2 regions of the Kribbella aluminosa genome follow, and region 1 is predicted to be linked to the other one. Evidence: riboswitches for the same ligand, from Rfam matches in the RefSeq annotation. Region 1 holds a riboswitch; the other holds the start of a gene.

Region 1 (10,658 bases):
AGGCCGACCACGCCGTTCAGGGCGGCCGGGCAGACGATCGACCCGCTGGTCTCGGTGCCGATCGCGTAGTCCGCGAGGCCCGCCGCGACCGCCGCGCCGGAGCCGGAGGAGGAGCCGCCGGGCGAGCGGTTCAACGCGTACGGGTTCCGGGTGAGGCCGCCGTACGCGCTCCAGCCGGAGGAGGACGCCGAGCCGCGGAAGTTCGCCCACTCGCTCAGGTTGGTCTTCGCCAGGATCACGCAGCCGGCCTCGCGCAACCGGCGTACCAGTGGAGCGTCCTGCGGCGGGGGCGGCTGCTCGGCCAGCGCCAGCGAACCGGCCGTGGTCGGCAGGTCCGCGGTGTCGATGTTGTCCTTGACCAGCACCGGTACGCCGTGCAGCGGGCCGCGGACCCGCCCGTCGTCACGTTCGGTGTCGAGTCGGGCGGCGTCGGTGAGCGCGGCGGGGTTCGGCGTGCAGATGGCGTTGACCGACGGGTCGACATCCCGAATCCGCCCCTGCAGCTCCTCCACCAGCGCCACGCTGGAGTCGGTTGAGCTCACGGGAAAGATCCTGCCAGAGTTGGGACCGTCCGGTTGCCTCGTCAGCGACACGCTTCGTGTCGGTCCTCGGTGAATGACATTGCTGTTGTTCAACACGTACAGTGGCACGCGGACGGACGATCACCGACCGCACAGGAGTCACCAGCAGATGGACAGCGCCAACGCCAGCTCTTCCGGCCCCGCCGAAGCTGCGCCGCCGGTCATCGCCGGGCTCTCCGAGAGGGACGGCCTGATCCTCGCCTTCGAGCGGCACTGGTGGAAGTACGCCGGTGCCAAGGAGCAGGCGATCCGGGACCAGTTCCAGATGTCCGCGACCCGGTACTACCAGGTCCTGAACGCGCTCATCGACCGGCCCGAGGCTCTCGCGCACGACCCGCTGCTGGTCAAGCGCCTGCGCCGGCTCCGCGCCGCCCGCCAGCGCGCCCGCTCCGCACGCCGACTGGGCATCGAGGTCTGACCATGTTCCGCCGCCTCAGGGCGTGCCTTACTGCCCCACGTCCGCGGGGCGAGCAGGGGCAGGTGCTCTCGTCGCTCGTCGCGGTCGCCGCCGTGGTCGCGATCGTGGCCGGGTTGCTGGTGCTGTTCGGCACCCGCGGGAACGACAGCAAGGCCGGCGAGAAGCCGGTCGCCGCGAGTACGACGTCCAAGAAGCCGTCGGCCGGGCCGTCGACGGTCGGGGCCAGCGTGCCGCGACCGTCCGAGAAGCCCACGCAACCTCCGGCGGCCACCGAGCCGACCAGTGCGCCGACCACCCCGCCGACCGTTCAGCAGACTCAGCCTTCGTCGACCGAGCCGCCGACAACCACTCAGCCGACCCAGCCGGTGACGATCCCGGCCGAGGAACGGCCGGCGATCGAGGTGTACAACAACACCCCGCGCAAGGGCCTCGCCGACTCGGTCGCGAGCCGGGCCCGGCAGGCCGGCTGGACCGTGTCCGGCTCGCCGGACAACTGGCACGGCAAGGTCGTCGAGAGCACCGTGTACTACCCGCCCGGCATGCTCGCCGCCGCCAACCAACTCGCCCACGACCTCGGTGTCGGCCGGTCCAAGGGCGCCCTGGACAACATGAAGAAGGACCGCCTGACCGTGATCCTCACCTCGGACTACGCGGGTTGATGGCGCGATGAGCACTCCGGTCCTGCAGACCGACGCCGGCCGCGACGGCTGGGAAGCCATCGTCACCGACCCGGCGAGCGCGGTGATCGCGACCGACTTCGACGGCGTCCTCTCGCCGCTGGTCGAGGACCCGGCGAGGTCCCGCCCGGTCGACGGCGCCCTGGACGCGCTCGCCCGGCTGGCGAAGTCCGTGAACCAGGTCGCGATCGTCACCGGCCGGCCCGCACTGGTCGCCACCGAGCTGTCCGGCGTCAGCGGCCACCCGGGCCCTCGGGCGGCTCGTCGTACTCGGGCACTACGGCCTGGAGCGCTGGGACGCGACGACCGGCAGGGTGACCAGCGCGCCGGTGCCCGCGGGCGTGGCGACGGCCCGCGACCGGTTGCCCGGTCTGCTCCGCGAAGCCGGCGTACCGGATGCGTTCGTGGAGGACAAGGACAGCTCGCTGGCCGTGCACACCCGTCGGCTGGACGATCCTTCGGGTTCGTTCGAGCTGTTGCGCGGGCCGTTGACAGCGCTCGCCGCGGAGACCGAGCTGCGGCTGGAGCCCGGCAACCTGGTCCTCGAACTGCGACCGCCCGGTATCGACAAGGGCGTCGCGATCCACGGCCTGCTCGAGTCCACCGGCGCCCGGTCGATCCTGTACGCCGGTGACGACCTGGGCGACCTGGCCGCGTTCCGGGCGATCCAGGCGCGGCGGGCCGACGGGCTGTCCGCCGTACTGCTGGCCACCCGGTCCTCGAACGCGACCGAGCTGATCGACGCCGCGGACATCGTCGTCGACGACCCGAGCGGCGTGGTGACCGTCCTCACGGCCCTTTCGGACGCGATCGCAGCCCGCTGAACGCCTGCGTCACGGTCCGCCCGAGCGGCTGGACCGGATGCTCGACGTACCCGCCGTCCTTCAGATTCGCGAGCCGCTCGAACGGGTTCCGGGACGCCGGGTCGCCGGTGAGCAGGAACGAGACGACGACGCCGACGACGTACAGCGGCAGCATCGGCAGGCCGAGCAGACAGAAGTACTGCCACGAGTGCCGCTCTTCGTGCCGCACGAGCCTGGCGTCGTCGAAGTACGAGCGGTCGTGCTTGCTGAGAATCACATTCCCGATCGTGAACGCCCCCGCCACCGGAAAACCCAGCCGGTACCCGTTGGCGAAGAACAACCCCCGAGGCCCCCGGCTGAACTCAGCCCGCCCGACCACCCCGACCAGCCCACCGGCAAGCGTGGACAAATTGAGAAAGTTCCCCACCAACTTCACCCACTGCCAGCCACTCATGCCGCTCAGTATCGAGCGGATGTCCCAATGTCTCAATTCTTAGGACATGGCCCGCGACAGGTTGATCGGACGTCGGCGACGTGACGGGCCGCTTGCCCCGCGGTGTTCCTGCATGCAGGCAAACTCTGAAAACTGGGCCGAAACGCCCTCAACACGTGGGTTTTGCCTGCGTGGCGGTCCAGCCGGCCGCGGATTGTCGGTGGGGTGGGTAACACTTGGGCGGTGAGTTCGGTGGTGCGGGTCTGGCGTCCGGGGCGGGTGGTGGACCCGCAGTCGGTGATCGGTGGGTTGCGGAAGGGGCCCGGGGATCCGGCGTACGTGTTCGACCCGGGGCGGCGGACCGTGTGGCGGGCTACGCGGACGCCTGCGGGGCCGGTGCTGTTGCGGTTGACGCCGTACGCCGGGGCTGTCGAGGCGGAGGCGTGGGGACCGGGTGCCGAGTGGGCGTTGGACGGCGTACCGGAGTTGCTGGGGGACGGGGACAGCTGGGACGGGTTCGAGCCGCTGCCGGAGCACCGGGTGCTGGTGGACGCGGCGCGGCGGTTCCCGGACGTGCGGGTGCCGCGGTCGCGGGCGGTGTTCGAGGCGATGGCGGCGGCCGGGATCGAGCAGGTGGTGACCGGCAAGGAGGCGTTCCGCGCGTGGCGGCTGCTGCTGCGCGAGTACGGCGAGCCCGCGCCGGGGCCTCATGAGCAGGGCAACCGGGTGATGATGGTGCCGCCGGCGCCGGAGGAGTGGCGGCTGATCCCGTCGTGGCAGTTCCTGCGGGCCGGGGTCGAGAGCAGGCGGTCGCGGGTGGTGCTGACGGCGGCGTCCCGGGCGGGCGCTCTGGAGCGGACGCTCGAGCTGACCGACGGCGCGGAGATCGAGCGGCGGCTGCGGTCGCTGCCCGGGGTGGGCGTGTGGACGGCGGCCGAAGTACGGCAGCGCGCCCACGGGGACGCGGACGCGTTCTCGTTCGCGGACTACCACGTGTCCCGGAATGTGTCGTACGCCCTGATCGGCGAGGAACTGGACGACGACGGCTGCGCCGAACTGATCGAGCCGTACCGCGGCCACCGCTTCCGCGTCCAGCGCCTGATAGAGCTCACCGGCATCGGCCACCCCCGCTTCGGCCCCCGCAAATCACTCCCCACCCACACCCCGGGAGCGACCCACCGCTTGTGAGATCGCGTGTCTCGAATGATGGGATCACAGGACACAATATGGACCCGATTGGGTAATCTCGGGGGAGCTCATCCAGAGGGACTGAGGGAAACGGCCCGTTGACGTCCCGGCAACCCTCCCCGTCGAGACCCCGTCCGGGGCGCTCAGCGAGGGACCGGTGCCAAATCCGTCCCACGCCGAGATCCGGCGCCCGGGGAAGATGAGAGGGGAACCTCACTCATGAGCCTGACCGCCACCCACACGATCCGTGAAGGTGCCTTCGGCAACGGTACGCACCTGAGCTGTCGCGCCTGTGGGGCGAAGTCGCCGCTCGGTCCGTTCTACGCCTGTATGGAGTGTTTCGGTCCGCTCGAGGTCGGATACGAGTACCCGACGATCACCCGCGAGCAGATCGAGGCCGGCCCGAAGAACATCTGGCGCTACCAGCCGCTGCTCCCCGTCCCGGTCGATGTGGCGAGCTTCCCGAACACCGAGCCCGGCTACACCCGGCTCGTCGACGCGCAGAATCTCGCCCGTGAACTCGGGCTCAAGAAGCTCTGGGTGAAGGACGACTCCGGCAACCCGACCCACTCCTTCAAGGACCGGGTGGTTGCCTCGGCGCTCAGCGCGACCCGCGAGCTGGGTATGAAGGTGTTCGCCTGCCCCTCCACCGGCAACCTCGCGAACGCCGTCGCCGCGGCCGCCGCCCGGGCCGGCATCCGCTCGGTGGTCTTCATCCCGAAGGACCTCGAGCGGCCCAAGATCATCACCACCGCCGTGTACGGCGGGACGCTGGTCGCCGTCGACGGCAACTACGACGACGTGAACAAGCTGGCCTCCGAGATCGCCGGCGAGGAGGAGGGCTGGGCGTTCGTCAACGTCAACGTCCGCCCGTACTACTCCGAAGGCTCCAAGACGCTCGCCTTCGAGATCGCCGAGCAGCTCGGCTGGCGGCTGCCGCAGCAGATCGTGATCCCGGTCGCGTCCGGCTCGCAGCTGACCAAGATCGACAAGGGCTTCACCGAGCTCGGCAAGCTCGGGCTGGTCGACGCCACCGACTACAAGGTGTACGGCGCGCAGGCGACCGGGTGCTCGCCGATCGCGCAGGCGTTCCGCGACGGCCACGACGTGGTCAAGCCGGTGAAGCCGGACACGATCGCGAAGTCGCTGGCGATCGGCAACCCGGCCGACGGGCCGTACGTGCTGGACGTGGCCCGCCGTACCGGTGGCGCGATCGAGGACGTCAGCGACGAAGAGGTCGTCGAGGGTATCCAGCTGCTGGCCCGGACCGAGGGCATCTTCGCCGAGACCGCGGGCGGGGTGACGGTCGCGACGCTGCGGAAGCTGATCGCCACCGGGCAGCTCGACCCCGAGGCCGAGACGGTGATCATCAACTCCGGCGACGGGCTGAAGACGCTCGACGCCGTGGCCGACCGGGTCGGCCCCAAGGTGACCATTCCCGCGTCGTACGACGCCTTCGTGAAGGCAGGCCTGCAGTGAGTGTGAGCGTTCGGGTTCCGACCATCCTGCGTCCGTACACCAAGGGCGTGTCCGAAGTGTCCGCGGAGGGCTCGACGCTGACGGAGGTGCTCGACTCGCTGGACACGTCGTACCCGGGGATCAAGGGCCGCGTCCTGGACGAGTCCGGCGAACTGCGCCGCTTCGTCAACGTGTACGTCGACGACGACGACGTACGCTTCGCCGAAGGCCTCCAGACCTCCATCAAGGACGGCGGCCAGGTCTCGATCATCCCCGCAGTCGCCGGCGGCTGATCCGCTGCCCGGTTCCGGGCGTCGTTCGTCCGGAACCGGGTCTATCGTCGCCCGGTATGGCGATCAAGTGGACGATCGGCGGGGATGCGACCGAACCGCTGCGGCTGGCCGAGGGGCAACGAGTTCTGCATCGGCTGATCCGCCGTCCCTGCGTTGAGTCGTGGATTGGGGTTGTGAGATCGGGGTTTTCGGCGCCGAATTCCACGATTCGCGGATGCGGGTGGGAACCAATTGCCACGAGTCGGCGGGGCTTTAGGATTCGGGGATGCGTGCTGTTGTGGTTGAGGCGTACGGCGTGGTGCCTGTCGTACGGGAGGTACCGCGGCCGGAGCCGGTGGATGGCGGCGTTGTTCTGAAGGTCGAGGCGACCGGGCTGTGCCGGAGCGACTGGCACGGATGGATGGGGCACGACTCGGACATCGTCCTGCCGCACGTGCCTGGGCATGAGTTTGCGGGGACGATCGCCGCGGTCGGTGCCGGCGTGTCGGGGTGGGCGGTCGGCGATCGGGTGACGACGCCGTTCATCTGTGCGTGCGGGAAGTGCGAGCAGTGCCTCGACGGTAACCAGCAGGTGTGTCCGAACCAGCTCCAGCCGGGGTTCAACTACTGGGGCTCGTTCGCCGAGTACGTCGCCGTACCGTACGCCGAGGTGAACCTGGTGCGGCTGCCCGACGACCTCGACTTCGCCACCGCCGCCGGCCTCGGCTGTCGCTTCGCCACCTCGTTCCGCGCCGTCCACCAGGTAGCGCGGGTAACCGCCGGCGAACGCGTCGCCGTCTTCGGCTGCGGCGGAGTAGGCCTGTCCGCCGTCATGATCGCCTCCGCCCTGGGCGCCGAGGTGATCGCCATCGACACCAACCCAGCCGCCTTAGCCCTGGCCCGCACGTACGGCGCCACCCACACAATCCAAGCCCCAACCCAGCCCACGCCAACTACACCCGGCCCCGACCCGGCTGCGACCGGCCCCCACCCGGCGCCGACTGGCTCCGACCCGGCTGCGACTGGCTCCGACCCGGCTGCGACCGGCGCCTATCCGGCGCCGACCCGCCCTCACTCGGCTGCGACCGGCCCGCACCCGGCGCTGGCCGGCGACCGGTCGGGCTCGGTGGTCGCACGGCTCGGGGAGCTGGGGCGTCCGCAGGTCACCATCGACGCTCTGGGTTCCGGTGACATCGTCCAGCAGGCCCTGCGGTCGCTCCGCCCCCGCGGCCGCCACGTCCAGGTCGGCCTCCTCCCAGACGGCGTACAACTGGACGTCTCCCGCCTGATCAGCCAGGAACTCACCTGGCTCGGCAGCCACGGCATGCCCGCCCACGCCTACTCCGAAATGCTCAACCTAGTTGCCACCGGCAACCTCAACCCCCACCAACTGATCACCCGCACCATCCGCCTCGAAGAAGCCCCAGCCGCCCTCGCAGCCCTCTCGAACGGCACCCCCGCCGGCGTCACCGTCATCACCCCGTAGCGCGGCACTGCCGACGAGACCGTGCCGTACGAGCATGCTGGTACGACGTGGCGGCGCGGTTCTTCGCGGAGGTGTTGCTCGGGTAGTCCTGTCTGGGTTTGCGGAACATCTTCGTCGCCAGGTGCGGAATTGTTACCGCAAACCGGCCGGCGGGTCGCGCTACAGGCGGATCAGGTAGACCGTGGGTGGGCGGCCGGTGCGGCCGTGTTGGTGGGTGCCGGTGGGGGCGGCGAGGCCGGCGCGTTCCAGGCGTTTCAGTACGCGGCGGGCGGTACGGAGTTGGACGGCCAGGTGGTCGGCGACGTCCTGGGTGGTGAGGCCGTCGGGGAGGGTGGCGGTGAGTTCCCGCATTCGGGCGAGGGTCTGGGTGTTGAGGCCGACCCGGCGGGCCAGCAGCGGGAGGCTCTCGGTGCCGCGGACACTCAAAGCCTGGTCGCCGGTGGGTTCGATGACGATCTCGACGTCGTCGGACATCGACACCACGCCCGCGACGGTACCGATCGACGCGGCCCGGCCGACTGCCCGGCGGGCGAGTGCCTCGGCCTCGGCGGCGGTCCGGCCGATGCCGAACCCGACGTACGCCGTGCTGTGCCGCGCGGCCAGGTGGTCGAGCAGCGGCATCCGGGAGAACTGCTCGGTCGCCTGCTCCAGCAGACCGCGCGTGGTGACGACGAGATGCCGGCCGTCGGGGAGCGCAGCCAGGCTGCCGCCGAGCGTGATCAGGTCGGCCGCGAGCGCGTCGTCCGGCTCCGGGAGGTCGATGACGCCGAGCGCGACCTGCGCGTCGCCGACGTGCTGCCCGGTGGTCGTCAGTACCAGCGCCTGCAGAGTCGAGCGGATCGAGTACCGCGACGGGGCGAGCCGCACCGACGGCATCTCGTTCTCGATCAGGTGGAACGCGGACCCAAGGCAGCTGATCGCGACCTTCGTGTCGTGCTTGTCCCGCGCCGTCCGATGGAACGAGACGATGTCGTCCGACGTCAGCCCGGGCCGGTACGGCAGGACGTGGATCCGGTCGGTCGGCAGCTTCGCCTCGATCAGCGTCTCCAGTACTTCGGAACGCCGGAGCGTGTCGATCGAGAACTGCGTGACGTTGTGCCCGAGCCGGAGCAGCTCGACGAGGGCCCGCAGCAGCGTCGCGCCGTCGTACGAGACGTACATCGCCGGCCGGTCGATCGCCCCGGCCTCGGTGGCGATCGTGTACGGGACGACGCCGGTGAACAGGAACGCGTCGACGTCTCCCTGCGCCTGCCGGACCAGGTCGACCGCCTCGGTCTCGTGCCGGTACGGGAGCGGGACCAGCGTCGTACCGCTCGGCGCGCCGACCGCGGTCACCCGCTGGACCAGATCCTCCGGCCCGACGACCCCGACCGCGAGCGCCATCAGTTCACGTCCGGAGCTGAGCAGATCCCCACGGCGATCCTCCGACGACTTCTGGTCTGGCCCTCAAGTCCCCTCAGAACGCAGAATAGCGCAGCCGGGTCCGAGATCTTGACGTTCGGCCGGTACTCTCCTAGTTTCGGTCAAGACCACAATTACCGCCACCCCCTGAGGCGGGTCCAGGGCGGCGTCGGTGTGGTGGAGCGAAGGAGGGAGCGCGCCACCTCACTGCCAGCCCGATCAGTGCAGTTCCTCCAGGCAGCGGATCACGAGCTCACGCTCGCTCGGCGGAAGCGATGGTCCGTACGGATCGTAAGCGGCCGCGGCCGGCACCAGCCCCTCCCACTCGGCCGCCCAGAGCATCCGCTGCACGTAGCCCTCGATCGGCGCGTAGAACGTCGCCGCCGCGAATCGGTCCAGCCGCTCCGACGCGGCCAGGAACTCCGAGTGCGCACCGGCCGTCCAGGCCCGCAGTACGGCGGCCGACAGCTCGACCTGTGCCGACGCGATCCCGACCAGCGCGGTGTCCGCGCCCCACATGAACGACGGCCCGTACATCCGGTCCTCGCCGGTGATCAGCAGCTTCCCGGTCCCGCGGCCGGCCCAGATCGCGTCCTGGCAGCCGATCGCCCGGTCCAGCGTCGCGGTCTTCACACCGAGCATCGCGTCCAACGACAACAGGTCTCGGATCAACGCAGGAGAGTACGGGTACCCGCCGGCCTCGCCGTGCAGGTAGAACCCGACCAGCGGCAGCCCGCTCTCCGCCGCCACCCGCTCGTGCAACGCCACCGCCTGCGCGTGCCCGTCCTCCAACTCACCGAGCGCCGCCAGCGGGTAGACCATCACCGCATCGGCCCCGCCCGCCGCCGCGGCCCGGGCCATCTCGACCGTCGCGTCGGCGGCCTCCTGCAGCGTCTGCGCCGACCGGTCCCGAGGTATGCCGACACCTGCCACGATCGGTACGTCGGTCGCCGTGCGCCAGGTCTCGAGCACCTTGGCCCGGTCGCCCGGCGACAGGTACAGCCCGCGGCCGGTGTGCGCCCACACCGCGACCCCGCCGATCGCCTGCTTCGTCAGCGTCACGGCGTACGCGGACAGGGCGTCGTACGCGACGACCCCGTCCTGGTCCATCGGGGTGACGACCGCGGGGAGGAGCGTGCCGCGGAGCCGTTCTACGAGCGGATGCATCAGATGACCTCTCTCAGAGGGTGTCGTGGAACGACACCCTCAGACATCGTGACCGAGACCGGGGCGTTTGGGTACGTCGATCCAGCCGTCGCAATCGGCGAACACGGTCGGGGCCAGCGGGTCCTCGTCGACCATCAGCGGGCCCACCAGGTCGGCCGCGACGGTGGCGCCCGGCACGGCCGCGGCCAGATGGACGGCGGCCAGCGTGGCGACGCCCAGCTCCGGCATCGAGCCTACCTTCACCGCGAGCCCGGCGGCCTCGGCGACCGCGGCGATCTGCAGCGCACGGTGCAGGCCGCCGACCTTGAGGATCTTGATGTTCAGTACGTCGGCGGCGCCGCGGCGGGCGATCTCCAGGGCGTCGTGCAGCGAGTGCATGCTCTCGTCGACCATCACCCGGACGTCGAGGCGGTCGCGGAGGCGGACCAGCCCGGTCAGGTCCCAGCGTGGCAGCGGCTGCTCGAGCAGGGTGAGGCCGGCGGCGCTCATCTTCGCGAGGTACGGGAGCGCGGTCGTGGCGTCGTACCCCTCGTTGGCGTCCAGGCAGAGCTCGGCGTCGGCGGGGATCGCGGCCCGGACCGCGCGGATCAGCTCGAGGTCCTTCGCCGGGTCCTGGCCGCCCTTGACCTTCAGGTGCATGAACCCGCGGCCGGCGTACTCCGCGGCCTCGGCGGCCATCTCGTCGAGCGTGCCGAGGCCGACGACCCAGGTGGTCTGCACGCGGTCCCGGACGCTGCCGCCGAGCAGCGCGTGCACCGGCCAGCCGCTGAGGCG
Region 2 (10,658 bases), 2.2 Mb from region 1:
AGGTGGTGCTCGATCTGGTAGTTCAGCCCGCCCATCGCGAGGTCGGTGAACACCCCGCCGCGGATGTTGCGCGACATCAGCACCTGCCGGCGGAGGAAGTCGAGCTTCGTCCCGGCCGGCACGATCGGCATGCCCTTGTGGTTCGGGGCGAACGCGGCGCCGAGACAGACCCCGAACAGGGCGAGCTGCACCCCGAGGAACGCGGTCGCCTTGCCGGCAGGGAGCAGCAGGTAGAGCGCCGCGACGTACGCCGTGATGCGGGCCGCGACGACACCCGCGTCGATCCGGTCGGCGCGGCTCGCTCCACGGCGTAGCAGGTGCTTGAGGCTCGACGCGTGCAGGCCGACGCCCTCGAGCGTGAGCAGCGGGAAGAACAGCCAGCCCTGCCGCGCGGCTAACCAGCGGCCGAGCGGTCCGCGTTCGCCGACGGCCTCCGGGGTGAACGCGAGCACCTTGAGCTGTACGTCGGGGTCGCGGTCGGTCTGGTTCGGGGCGGCGTGGTGCTTGTTGTGCTTGGTGCGCCACCAGGTGACGCTCATCCCGAGCACGCAGCCGGCCAGGATCCGCGCGGTCCAGTCGTTGCGGGCGTTCGAGTGGAAGATTTGCCGGTGCGCGCTGTCGTGGCTGAGGAACGCGACCTGCACGAGCACCAGCGCGAGCGCGGCGGCGAGCCAGAGCTGGTGCCAGGAGTTGCCGAGCAGCACCATGCCCGCGACGATCCCGAGCAACAGGCCGAGCACGATGCTCATCCGGGTGTAGTAGTAGCCCTGCCGGCGCCGGAGCAGACCGAGCTCCCGCACGGTCCGGAGGAGGTCCGTGTAGCTACTCCCGTACTGCTGCTGGGCGCTCACGTCGGCCAGCGTGACGACGTGGCGTGACGCTGGGTGTGCGGCCAGGTGGCTCGGCGAGGTCGGTTTGGCAAAGTGCTAACTCCGGTACTTCGCCACGAGCGGGCACTGGAACGGATCGCGCGCTCGCAGACCGACGTTGTTCAGGTAGTCGACCACGATTCGGTACGACGTGAACAGGCCGACCTCGGTGTACGTCACCCCGTGGCGCTCGCAGTACTCGCGGACGATCGGCTGGACCCGTCGCAGGGTCGGACGTGGCATGTTCGGGAACAGGTGGTGCTCGATCTGGTAGTTCAGCCCGCCCATCGCGAAGTCGGTGAACACCCCGCCGCGGATGTTGCGCGACATCAGCACCTGCCGCCGGAGGAAGTCCAGCTTCATCGTCTTCGGGACGAGCGGCATGCCCTTGTGGTTCGGCGCGAACGATCCGCCAAGGCAGACCCCGAAGATCGCCAGCTGCAGCCCGAGGAACGCCCCGGCCTTGCCGATCGGCAGCAGCAGGAACAGCACGGTCAGGTATCCGGCCAGCCGGCTCACCACGATCGCGGCCTCGATCCGTTCGACCCTGGTCGCCGAGCGGCGGAACAGGTGCTGCACGCTCGCGACGTACAGGCTGAGGCCCTCGAGGGTCAGCAGCGGAAAGAACAGCCAGCCCTGGCGGCGGGTCAGCCACGCCTGGAAGCCGGTACGCCGGGCAGCGTGCTCGGGGGTGAAGGCGATGACGCCGATGTCGATGTCGGGGTCCTTCGCCAGCTGGTTCGGCGCCTGGTGGTGCCGGCTGTGCTTCGACCGCCACCAGTTGGCGCTGATGCCGATCAGCCCGCCGGCGAGCAGCCGCGCGGTCCAGTCGTTCCAGCGGGCCGAGTCGAAGATCTGCCGGTGCGCGCTGTCGTGACTCAGGAACGCGACCTGAACGAGCACCAAAGCGAGCGCACCCGCCATCAGCAGCTGGAGCCACGAGTTGCCGAGCAGACCGAAGCCGACCCAGACCCCGACGAACGCAGTCAGGACGAGCCCGATGCGAACGAAGTAATACCCGCGCCGCCGCCGGAGCAGTCCGAGCTCGCGGACGGTGCGCAGCAGGTCGGTGTACAGATGCGTGTGCTCGTGCTGAGCCCGTAACGGGTCATGGTCTTCGGCAAGCAGCTGTGTCATGAGCAACCCGTTTCCAGTAGTGCATCGGTCGATGCGCTACCAGGTCCAGGGCAGCGTCACGAGTACGTGCTGAGTGAGGCCAACGGAACCACGTCGGGTGGCCGCACACAAGCGCATGTCCGGGGCCGGGGCGATTTGACGCTCAGTTCGCCCCGCTTTCACCTGGCCGTCATCAGCGGAGCGCACCTTCGGGTCATGAAACTGAGTCGCCGCCAACTTCTTGCCGCAACCACCGCCGCCGGTGCGTCACTCGCCGTACCGGGGGTGGCCGCTGCGGCACCGAATCTGGTCCGTCGCGATCGGGCCGCGCTGCCGTCCGGCATCGCCAGTGCCGACGTGACGCCGTCGTCGGCCGTCGTCTGGTCGCGCACCGACCGGCCCGGCCGGATGATCGTGCAGCTGACCGGCCACGGCCGGTTCGACCGGGCGATCAGCCTGCGGGGCCCGAAGACGGACGGGAACGACGACTTCACGGCGCGGCTGCCGTTGCGCGGCCTGCGTCCGGGGCAGCGCTACGACTACCGGATCGGTTTCGAGGACGCGTACGGCCGGATCGGTGAGACGCTCGACGGCTCGTTCAGCACGCCGGGGCGCAACCGTCCGGTGTCGTTCGTGTTCACCGGCGACACGGCCGGCCAGGGGTACGGCATCAACCCCGAGCTCGGCGGGATGGTCGCGTACCGGGCGATGCACGACACCCGGCCCGACTTCTTCCTGCACTCCGGCGACAACATCTACGCCGACGGCCCGATGCAGGCCGAGCTGAAGGTTGCCGACGGCACCGTCTGGAAGAACGTGGTGACCGAGGAGGTCTCGAAGGTCGCCGAGACGCTGGCCGAGTACCGCGGCCGGTACAAGTACAACCTGCTCGACGGTAACGTGAAGTCGCTGTACGCCGACGTGCCGCTGGTCGCGCAGTGGGACGACCACGAGACGCTGAACAACTGGTACCCGGGCGAGATCCTGGACGATTCGCGGTACGTCGAGCGGCGCGTCGACGTCCTGGCCGCGCGGGCGAAGAAGGCCTTCCTGGAGTACCTGCCGATGGAGCACGTCGCGGGCCGGGACCGGATCTACCGCAAGGTGAGCTACGGTCCGCTGCTCGACGTCTTCTGCCTGGACATGCGCACGTACCGGGGTGCGAACCCGGTGCCGTCGACGGCCGGACCGGTCGCGATGCTCGGCGCCGAACAGGCCGCCTGGCTGGTCCGCGAGGTGGCGGCCTCGCGGGCGACCTGGAAGGTGATCGCCAGCGACATGCCGCTCGGCCTGCTGGTACCGGACGGCGACCTGATCGAGGCGGTCGCGAACGGTCTGCCGGGTGCACCCGGCGGCCGCGAGCTCGAGATCGCGTGGGTGCTGAGCCAGTTCAAGAAGCGCAAGGTGCGGAACGCGATCTGGCTGACCGCGGACGTGCACTACGCGGCCGCGCACCACTACGACCCGGCGCGCGCGGCGTTCACCGACTTCGACCCGTTCTGGGAGATCGTGGCCGGTCCGATCAACGCGGGCGCCTTCGGTCCGAACCAGCTCGACCCGACGTTCGGCCCGGAGGCGGTCTTCGTGAAGGCGGCCGACTTCCCGAGCCAGTCGCCGGCCAGTGGGAACCAGTTCTTCGGCCACACCCGGATCGACCCGCGCACCGGCGTCTTCTCGGTGTCGTTGCGGAACCTGTTCGGCAAGGTGCTCTGGAGCAAGGACATCAATCCGGCCTGACACCAGGCCCGTCGTACTCACCTGCTCCGGCGCCTGTGCGGGATGCCGCCCACCGGAGCGGGTGAGTACGACGCAGTCTTCGGGTTAGGTTTGTCCGCATGACCTATCCGGAAAGCCGCCGCGACGATGTGGTCGAGACGTTGCACGGGCGTGAGATCGCCGACCCGTATCGCTGGCTGGAAGACCCTGACTCGGCCGACACCCAGGACTGGGTTCGCAGACAGAATGAGTTCACCGAGGCCGAGTTGTCGGGCTATCCGGAGGGCCTGTGGTTCCAGCGCACGATGGCCGCGATCCTCGCGCGCCCCCGGGCCGGCGTACCGGCGAAGAAGTCCGGCTGGTACTTCGTCGGCCGCAACGACGGCACCCAGGCGCAGGACGTGATCTACGTGGCCGAGTCGCTCGACGAACTGTTGTCCGGCGGCCGGGTGCTGATCGACCCGAACACGTTGTCCGCGGACGGCACCGACTCGCTGGGGACGTTCACGGTGAGCCCGGACGGTAAGTACCTCGCGTACGGCATCAACGAGAGCGGCAGCGACTGGACGACGTTCCGGCTGCTCGACATCGCCACCGGCGCACAGGTCGACGACCTGGTGTCGGAGGCCAAGTTCAGCGAGGCCACCTGGCTCCCGGACAGTTCGGCGTACCTGTACCTGCACTACCCGACCAGCGGGCGGAGCGAGGGTACGGAGACCACGTCCCTGTCCGGCGGTCGGCTGATGCTGCACCGCGTCGGTACGGCGCAGTCGGACGACGAGCTGGTGCTGAGCTTCCCGGGCCACGACCAGTACTTCCTGGTGCCAGAGGTGTCCGACGACGACAGGTACCTCGTCGTCCACATCACCGAGGGCACGGACCCCAGCACGCGGCTCTGGGTGTACCCGGTCACCGGCGACGGGCTGGGCGAGCCGGTGAAGGTCGTGGACGAGTTCGCCGACGAGATCGCGTTCGTCCGGATGTCCGGCGACGAGCTGGTACTGCGGACCGACCGCGACGCCCCCCGCGGCCGCGTGGTGCTGTCGAACCTGGCCGGCGCGTTCACCGACCTCATCCCGGAGAGCGACTCCACACTGCAGGCAGTGCGCGCGACCGCGGACGGCCTCGCCACGCTGACGCTGGTCGACGCCCAGTCGGTGCTGACGCTCTACGCGCTGGACGGGTCCGATGCGCGCGGTGTCGACGTACCTGGCGGGGGAGTGGTCGGCTTCAACGCAGGACCGAAGTACGACGAGCTCTTCATCGGCCTGTCTACGACGACCGACCCCACGTTGTCGTACCGCGTGTCCACCGGTTCAGGCGACGTACGCCCGCTGCCGGAGCTGGTCCGCGGTGCTGACGGCTTCACACCGCCACGGGTCACCGTGACCCGTCGGAACGGCCCTGTCCCGTACTTCTTGATCAGCCGCTCCGATTTGGGTTTCGAAGAGCCACGCCCGACCCTCATGTGGGGGTACGGCGGGTTCCGCATCCCGATCCAGGCCGACTACCGCCCGGGCTGGCCCGCGTGGCTCGCTGCCGGAGGTGTGCTCGTCATCGCGAACCTGCGTGGCGGCGGCGAGTACGGGAGCGATTGGCACGACGCAGGGCGGCTCAAGAACAAGCAGAACGTGTTCGACGACTTCATCGCGGTCGCCGAGGACCTGCGGGACACCGGTGTGACCACACCGTCGCAGTTGGCGATACACGGTCGCAGCAACGGCGGTCTGCTCGTCGGAGCGGCCATGACGCAGCGGCCGGACCTGTTCGCCGTCGCACTGCCCGGTGTGGGTGTGTTGGACATGCTGCGGTTCCACTTGTTCACTGTGGGAGCGGCGTGGGCGTCCGACTACGGTCTGCCCAGTGACCCAGAGCAGTTCGAGGACCTGCTGGCCTACTCGCCGCTGCATCGGGTCAGCGACGGTACGGCGTACCCGGCGACTCTTGTCGTCACAGGTGATCACGACGACCGCGTGGTTCCGCTGCACAGTCACAAGTTCATCGCTGCGTTGCAGCATGCCCAGTCCGGTCCGCAGCCGGTCTTGACTCGGGTAGAGGTCAACACCGGCCATGGCTTCGGCAAACCTGCCGCGATGGTCGCGTCGGAGTGGGCGGACCTACTGGCGTTCGCTGCTCACCATGTAGGTCTCGTACCTCCTGAGCAGTAGGAGGGCTTGCCTGAAAATCAAACACAGCTACCAGATGTGCGGTGCCTGGAGGTCGCGGGGATCGTCGGCCGGCTGACAGCCGTGCGCGCTCTCCGCGTACTCCGTGCGCGGGCCTGTCGTGGTCAGCGTGCGTACGGCGTTGACGAGCCGGTCCACGTGCTCCCGCGTGGTCCCGAGGCCGAGGCTGGCGCGGACCGCCGTACCGTGCTCGGGGGAGTTCGCGAGCAGGTGCCCGACCAGCGGGTGTGCGCAGAACTTCCCGTCCCGGACACCGATGCCGTACTCCGCGCTCAAGGCCGCGGACACCAGCGTCGAGGTCAGGCCCTCGATCGTGAAGCACACCGTGCCGACACGGTCCGCCTCCTCGCCGAAGATCGAGTACGTCGTGACGCCGTCGATCTGGGCGAGCCCGGTGCGCAGCCGGGCCAGCAGGCTGCGCTCGTGCTGCTCGATGGCGTCGCGGTGCTTGGTGATCGCGGCGCAGGCGCTCGCCAGCGCGATGGCGCCGATGACGTTCGGGGAGCCGCCCTCGTGCCGCGCCGGGCCGGTCGACCAGACGACGGTGTCGCTGGTCACGGCGTGGGTCGCGCCGCCGCCGTACAGGTACGGCTCGGCGGCGTCGAGCCAGTCGGAGCGGCCGATCAGGGCGCCGGCGCCGTACGGGGCGTAGAGCTTGTGACCGGAGAGGGCGACCCAGTCGACGTCCAGGGTGGCGATGTCGACTGGGCGGTGCGGGGCGAGCTGCGCGGCGTCCAGGCAGACCCGCGCACCGTGCGCCTTCGCCACCTTGGCGATTTCGGCGATCGGGAAGATCTCACCGGTCACGTTCGAGGCGCCGGTGATCACGACGAGCCGCGGCCCCTCGGGCGCCTGGCGGAGCGCGTCGGCCACGGCGGTGACGGCCCCGGTCCGGCTGGCCGGCGCCGTGAGGCGAACGGTCCGCTCGGCCGGCCAGGGGAGCAGCGCGGCGTGGTGCTCGGACTCGAACACGATCACGGTCGCGTCGCCCGGCACCGCGTGCGCCAGCAGGTTCAGCGCGTCGGTGGTCTGGCGGGTGAAGATCACCTGGTCGTCCGTGCGGGCGCCGACGAAGGCGTGCACCTCGGCGCGGGCGCGCTCGTACCACTGGGTGGTGATCCGGGAGGCGTACCCGTTGCCGCGGTGCACCGACGCGTACGACGGCAGCGCCGCCTCGACGCTCGCCCGGACCGGCTCCAGGCACGGGGCACTCGCGCCGTGGTCGAAGTTCGCGTAGTCGGTGACCCGGCCGTCGGCCAGCGGGACCAGCAGGTCCGAGCCGACGGTGGCGGGGATGTTGCCGGTGAGCCGCCGGGCACCGGCCGGCCGCGAGGTCGTGGTGCTGGCCGGCTCGAGAATGGACAGGATCGACATGGATCTGCTCCCAGGAAAGTCCGCGCTTGCCGAGCGGCGTATCCGCACGGCCTGGTCTTCACCCGGGGCACCCCACCGCGGAGGAGGGTTGCCGGCCAGCGAGCCGGGGCTTGTCGCTGGCACTCATGACCTGCCGATTACGGTAACGAACGGGACACGGGCACCGCCAGTGCGTATCTCATGTGATGAGATAGCCGAACACATCGTGGGACGACGTGAGGATGACGATGACCTGGAGTGCACCTGCTGTCGAGCGGCCGGACGGTTCGCTGACGGCACCGGAACGTGAGCTGCTGCAAGGCTATCTCGACTTCTACCGCAGCACTCTGCTGTTCAAGTGTGCGGGGCTGACCGCGGAGCAGCTTGCCGAGCGGCCGTCGCCGCCGTCGAACCTCTCGCTGCTCGGCCTGATCCGGCACCTGACCAAGGTCGAGCGGATCTGGTTCCGTATCCACTTCGCCGACGACCCGGCCGCCCCGCTGTTCGCGCCCGAGCTCGGCAAGGACGCGGACTTCGAGCTGATCGATCCGGCCGCGGCGGAGGCGGCGTACGACGGTCTGATCGCCGAGTGGAAACTGTCCGACGAGGCCGCCGCCGGGCGCTCGCTGGACGACCGGTTCACGTTCAGCGGTACCGAGTCGACGCTGCGGATGATCTACATCCACCTGATCGGGGAGTACGCGCGGCACTGCGGGCACGCCGACCTGGTCCGCGAGCAGTTGGACGGGACGACCGGCGCCTGAGCTGCTCCGTTCCGGCTGGAAACCGATTACCACGAGCCCTTCCGGCACCGGACCTGCTGTGATCGACTCGTCGCATGAAGCGGCCGGCCGCCCTCGTTGCTCTTCTGACCGCGATGTTCGCGGCCGTCCTGGTGACCCCCGCCAAGGCGGCCTCCGACGTACGGATCGAGGTCTTGTCCACGCCTCGCGCCGACATGGTCAGCGACGGCAACGTGCTGCTCGGGATCACTGGGCGGCACCTGGACGACCTGAAGGTCCGGCTGAACGGGAAGGACGTCAGCAGCGCGTTCTCCCGTCAGCAGGACCGCCTCATCGGCGTCGTCCAAGGCCTCACGGACGGCTCCAACACGGTGACCGCCGCCTCGTCGCGGCTGGTGATCACCAACCATCCGCGCAGCGGACCACTCCTGGCCGGCCCGCACGAGACGCCGTACGTCTGCGGTACGGCGGACTTCGTCACGCTCGCCAAGGTCAAGCTCGGCCCGCCGTCCGACGCGAACTGCACGGTGCCGACCCGCGTCGACTACCTGTACCGCTCCACTGCCGACCGGTCGCTGAAGGTGCTGCCGGCGACGAAGCCGGCCGACCTGGCGACCACCACCACGTCCGACGGCCGCACGGTGCCGTACATCGTCCGTGTCGAGACCGGGGTCATCAACCGGTCGATCTACGAGTACGCCGTCCTCAACGACCCCGCGGGCGGTGAGCCGAGTGTGGTGAAGGCGCCGAGCGGGTGGAACGGCCGGCTGGTCTACACGTTCGGCGGCGGCTGCCCCGGCGGGTGGTACCAGCAGGGGAGCGAGACCGGCGGCATCAACGACGACGTACTGCTCGGGCAGGGGTACGCCGTGGCGTCGTCGAGCCTGAACGTGTTCGGCATCAACTGCAACGGGGTGCTCGCCGCCGAGACCATGTCGATGACGCGGGAGCACATCCTGGAGACCATCGGCGTACCGAAGCAGACGATCGGATGGGGGTGCTCCGGCGGCTCGTACCAGGTGTTCCAGATCGCCGACGACTACCCGGGGCTGCTGGACGGGATCTTGGCGTCCTGCGTGTTCCCGGAGGTCGGATTCGCGACGCTGCACACGATCACAGACGCGCTGCTGCTGGATCACTACTTCACCTCCGCGACCGGCTGGACCGACGAACAGAAACGGGCCGCCGCGGGCTTCGGCAAGGTCGGCACGATCGCCAACCTGGCCGCCGCCGGCCGCCGGATCGACCCGCGGGTCTATTGCCCTGCGCAACTACCCGTCGAGGACCGCTACGACCCGGTGAAGAACCCGAACGGCGCGCGCTGCGACGTCTACGACCACCAGGTCAACATCTGGGGCACGGACCCGGCCACCGGCGCGGCCCGGCGGCCGCTGGACAACGTCGGCATCCAGTACGGCCTGGACGCCCTGAACGCGGGCAAGATCTCGGTCACGCAGTTCCTCGACCTGAACAAGGCGGTCGGCGGCTTCGACACCGACGCCAACTTCGTCCCGGCCCGGACCGTCGCAGACCCGCGGGCGATCAGTACGGCGTACCGGACCGGGCAGCTGATCAACGGCGGCGGGGGACTGGCCGGTACCCCGATCATCGACTACCGGCAGTACTGGGACGAGCAGCCGAACGGCGACATCCACCTGATCTTCCACTCGTTCTCGCTGCGCGAAAGGTTGCGCAAGGCAAACGGTGACGCCGGCAACCAGATCATGCTCGTCCAGGCCGGCGACGCGCCGGGCGGTTTCAGTACGGCGAACCCGGTGCTGACCGACGCGCTCGCCTCCCTCGACCGGTGGATGGACGCGGTGGACGCGGACCACGGCCCGGGCACACCGCACGCGAAGCTGATGCGCAACAAGCCCGGGGCGCTCACCGACGCGTGCTGGAGCCCGACGAACCAGAAGATCGTCGAGACGCAGGTGGACGGCATCGGTACGACGAGGTGCAACACGTTCTACCCGGCGTGGCCGGCGCCGCGGCAGGTGGCCGGCGCGTCCGTTGCCAACGACATCATCAAGTGCCGCCTGCAACCGCTGAGCAAGTCCGACTACAAGGTCAAGCTGACGCCCGTGCAGTGGAAGGCGCTGCGGCAGACGTTCCCAAACGGTGTCTGCAACTGGTCGGCACCGGGTGTCGGGCAGCAGCCGCCGGCCGGCAGTTGGCCGACGTTCTGAACCAATAGGCTGCGGGGTGTGCCGTTCACCCTCGCCCACCCCGCAGCCGTCCTCCCGTTGGTCCGGCGCCCCTTCGTGGCGTCTGCGCTGGTAGCCGGTGCGGTGGCACCCGACCTGCTGTACGTCGGCCCGCTCTACCGGATCGCCACGCAGTACATCAACGGGAACTTCACACTGACGCTCACGCACAAGATCACGTCCGCGTTCTGGCTGGACCCGTTGCTGGCGTTGCTGCTGGTCGCAGTGTTCAACCTGGTCCTCAAGCGGCCTTTGGTTGCTCTCGCGCCGCCTGCACTGGCTGCGCGGCTGCCTGCTGTTGGCCGACTGCACCTGCCTAGCGCGTCTGTCCTGCTCTGGACGGTGGTGTCCGCCATCGTGGGCGCGTTGACCCACGTGGTGTGGGATTCCTTCACCCACAGCGACGGCTACTTCGTCCTGCGTTTCCCGGACTTCCTCGACGGCGTCAACCGCATCCTCCAGTACGTC

Evidence for each region. A riboswitch is a leader RNA that binds a small molecule or an ion and turns the genes downstream of it on or off. The one in region 1 is predicted to bind S-adenosylmethionine.
Region 2: linked by a shared signal. The riboswitch ahead of JOF29_RS40395 (aminotransferase class V-fold PLP-dependent enzyme) and the one ahead of thrC (threonine synthase) in region 1 are both predicted to bind S-adenosylmethionine.

Annotation. Positions count from the first base shown of each region.
Region 1 is NZ_JAGINT010000002.1:1,871,270-1,881,927, forward strand. Features, by position in the region: gene JOF29_RS30275 (amidase) at 1-542, opposite strand, end outside; gene JOF29_RS30280 (DUF3263 domain-containing protein) at 691-999, shown strand; gene JOF29_RS30285 (LytR C-terminal domain-containing protein) at 1,062-1,658, shown strand; partial or broken gene JOF29_RS43755 (trehalose-phosphatase) at 1,666-1,851, shown strand; gene JOF29_RS43760 (trehalose-phosphatase) at 1,991-2,500, shown strand; gene JOF29_RS30295 (hypothetical protein) at 2,466-2,933, opposite strand; gene JOF29_RS30300 (DNA-3-methyladenine glycosylase family protein) at 3,156-4,100, shown strand; SAM riboswitch class I at 4,166-4,306, shown strand; gene thrC (threonine synthase) at 4,320-5,579, shown strand; gene JOF29_RS30310 (ubiquitin-like small modifier protein 1) at 5,576-5,851, shown strand; gene JOF29_RS43765 (alcohol dehydrogenase catalytic domain-containing protein) at 6,117-7,316, shown strand; gene JOF29_RS30320 (response regulator) at 7,476-8,699, opposite strand; gene JOF29_RS30325 (dihydrodipicolinate synthase family protein) at 8,937-9,884, opposite strand; gene JOF29_RS30330 (mandelate racemase/muconate lactonizing enzyme family protein) at 9,924-10,658, opposite strand, start outside.
Region 2 is NZ_JAGINT010000002.1:4,053,358-4,064,015, forward strand. Features, by position in the region: gene JOF29_RS40375 (fatty acid desaturase family protein) at 1-851, opposite strand, end outside; gene JOF29_RS40380 (fatty acid desaturase family protein) at 927-2,006, opposite strand; gene JOF29_RS40385 (alkaline phosphatase D family protein) at 2,202-3,722, shown strand; gene JOF29_RS40390 (prolyl oligopeptidase family serine peptidase) at 3,821-5,869, shown strand; gene JOF29_RS40395 (aminotransferase class V-fold PLP-dependent enzyme) at 5,897-7,261, opposite strand; SAM riboswitch class IV at 7,279-7,392, opposite strand; gene JOF29_RS40400 (DinB family protein) at 7,489-8,004, shown strand; gene JOF29_RS40405 (DUF6351 family protein) at 8,079-10,172, shown strand; gene JOF29_RS40410 (DUF4184 family protein) at 10,191-10,658, shown strand, end outside.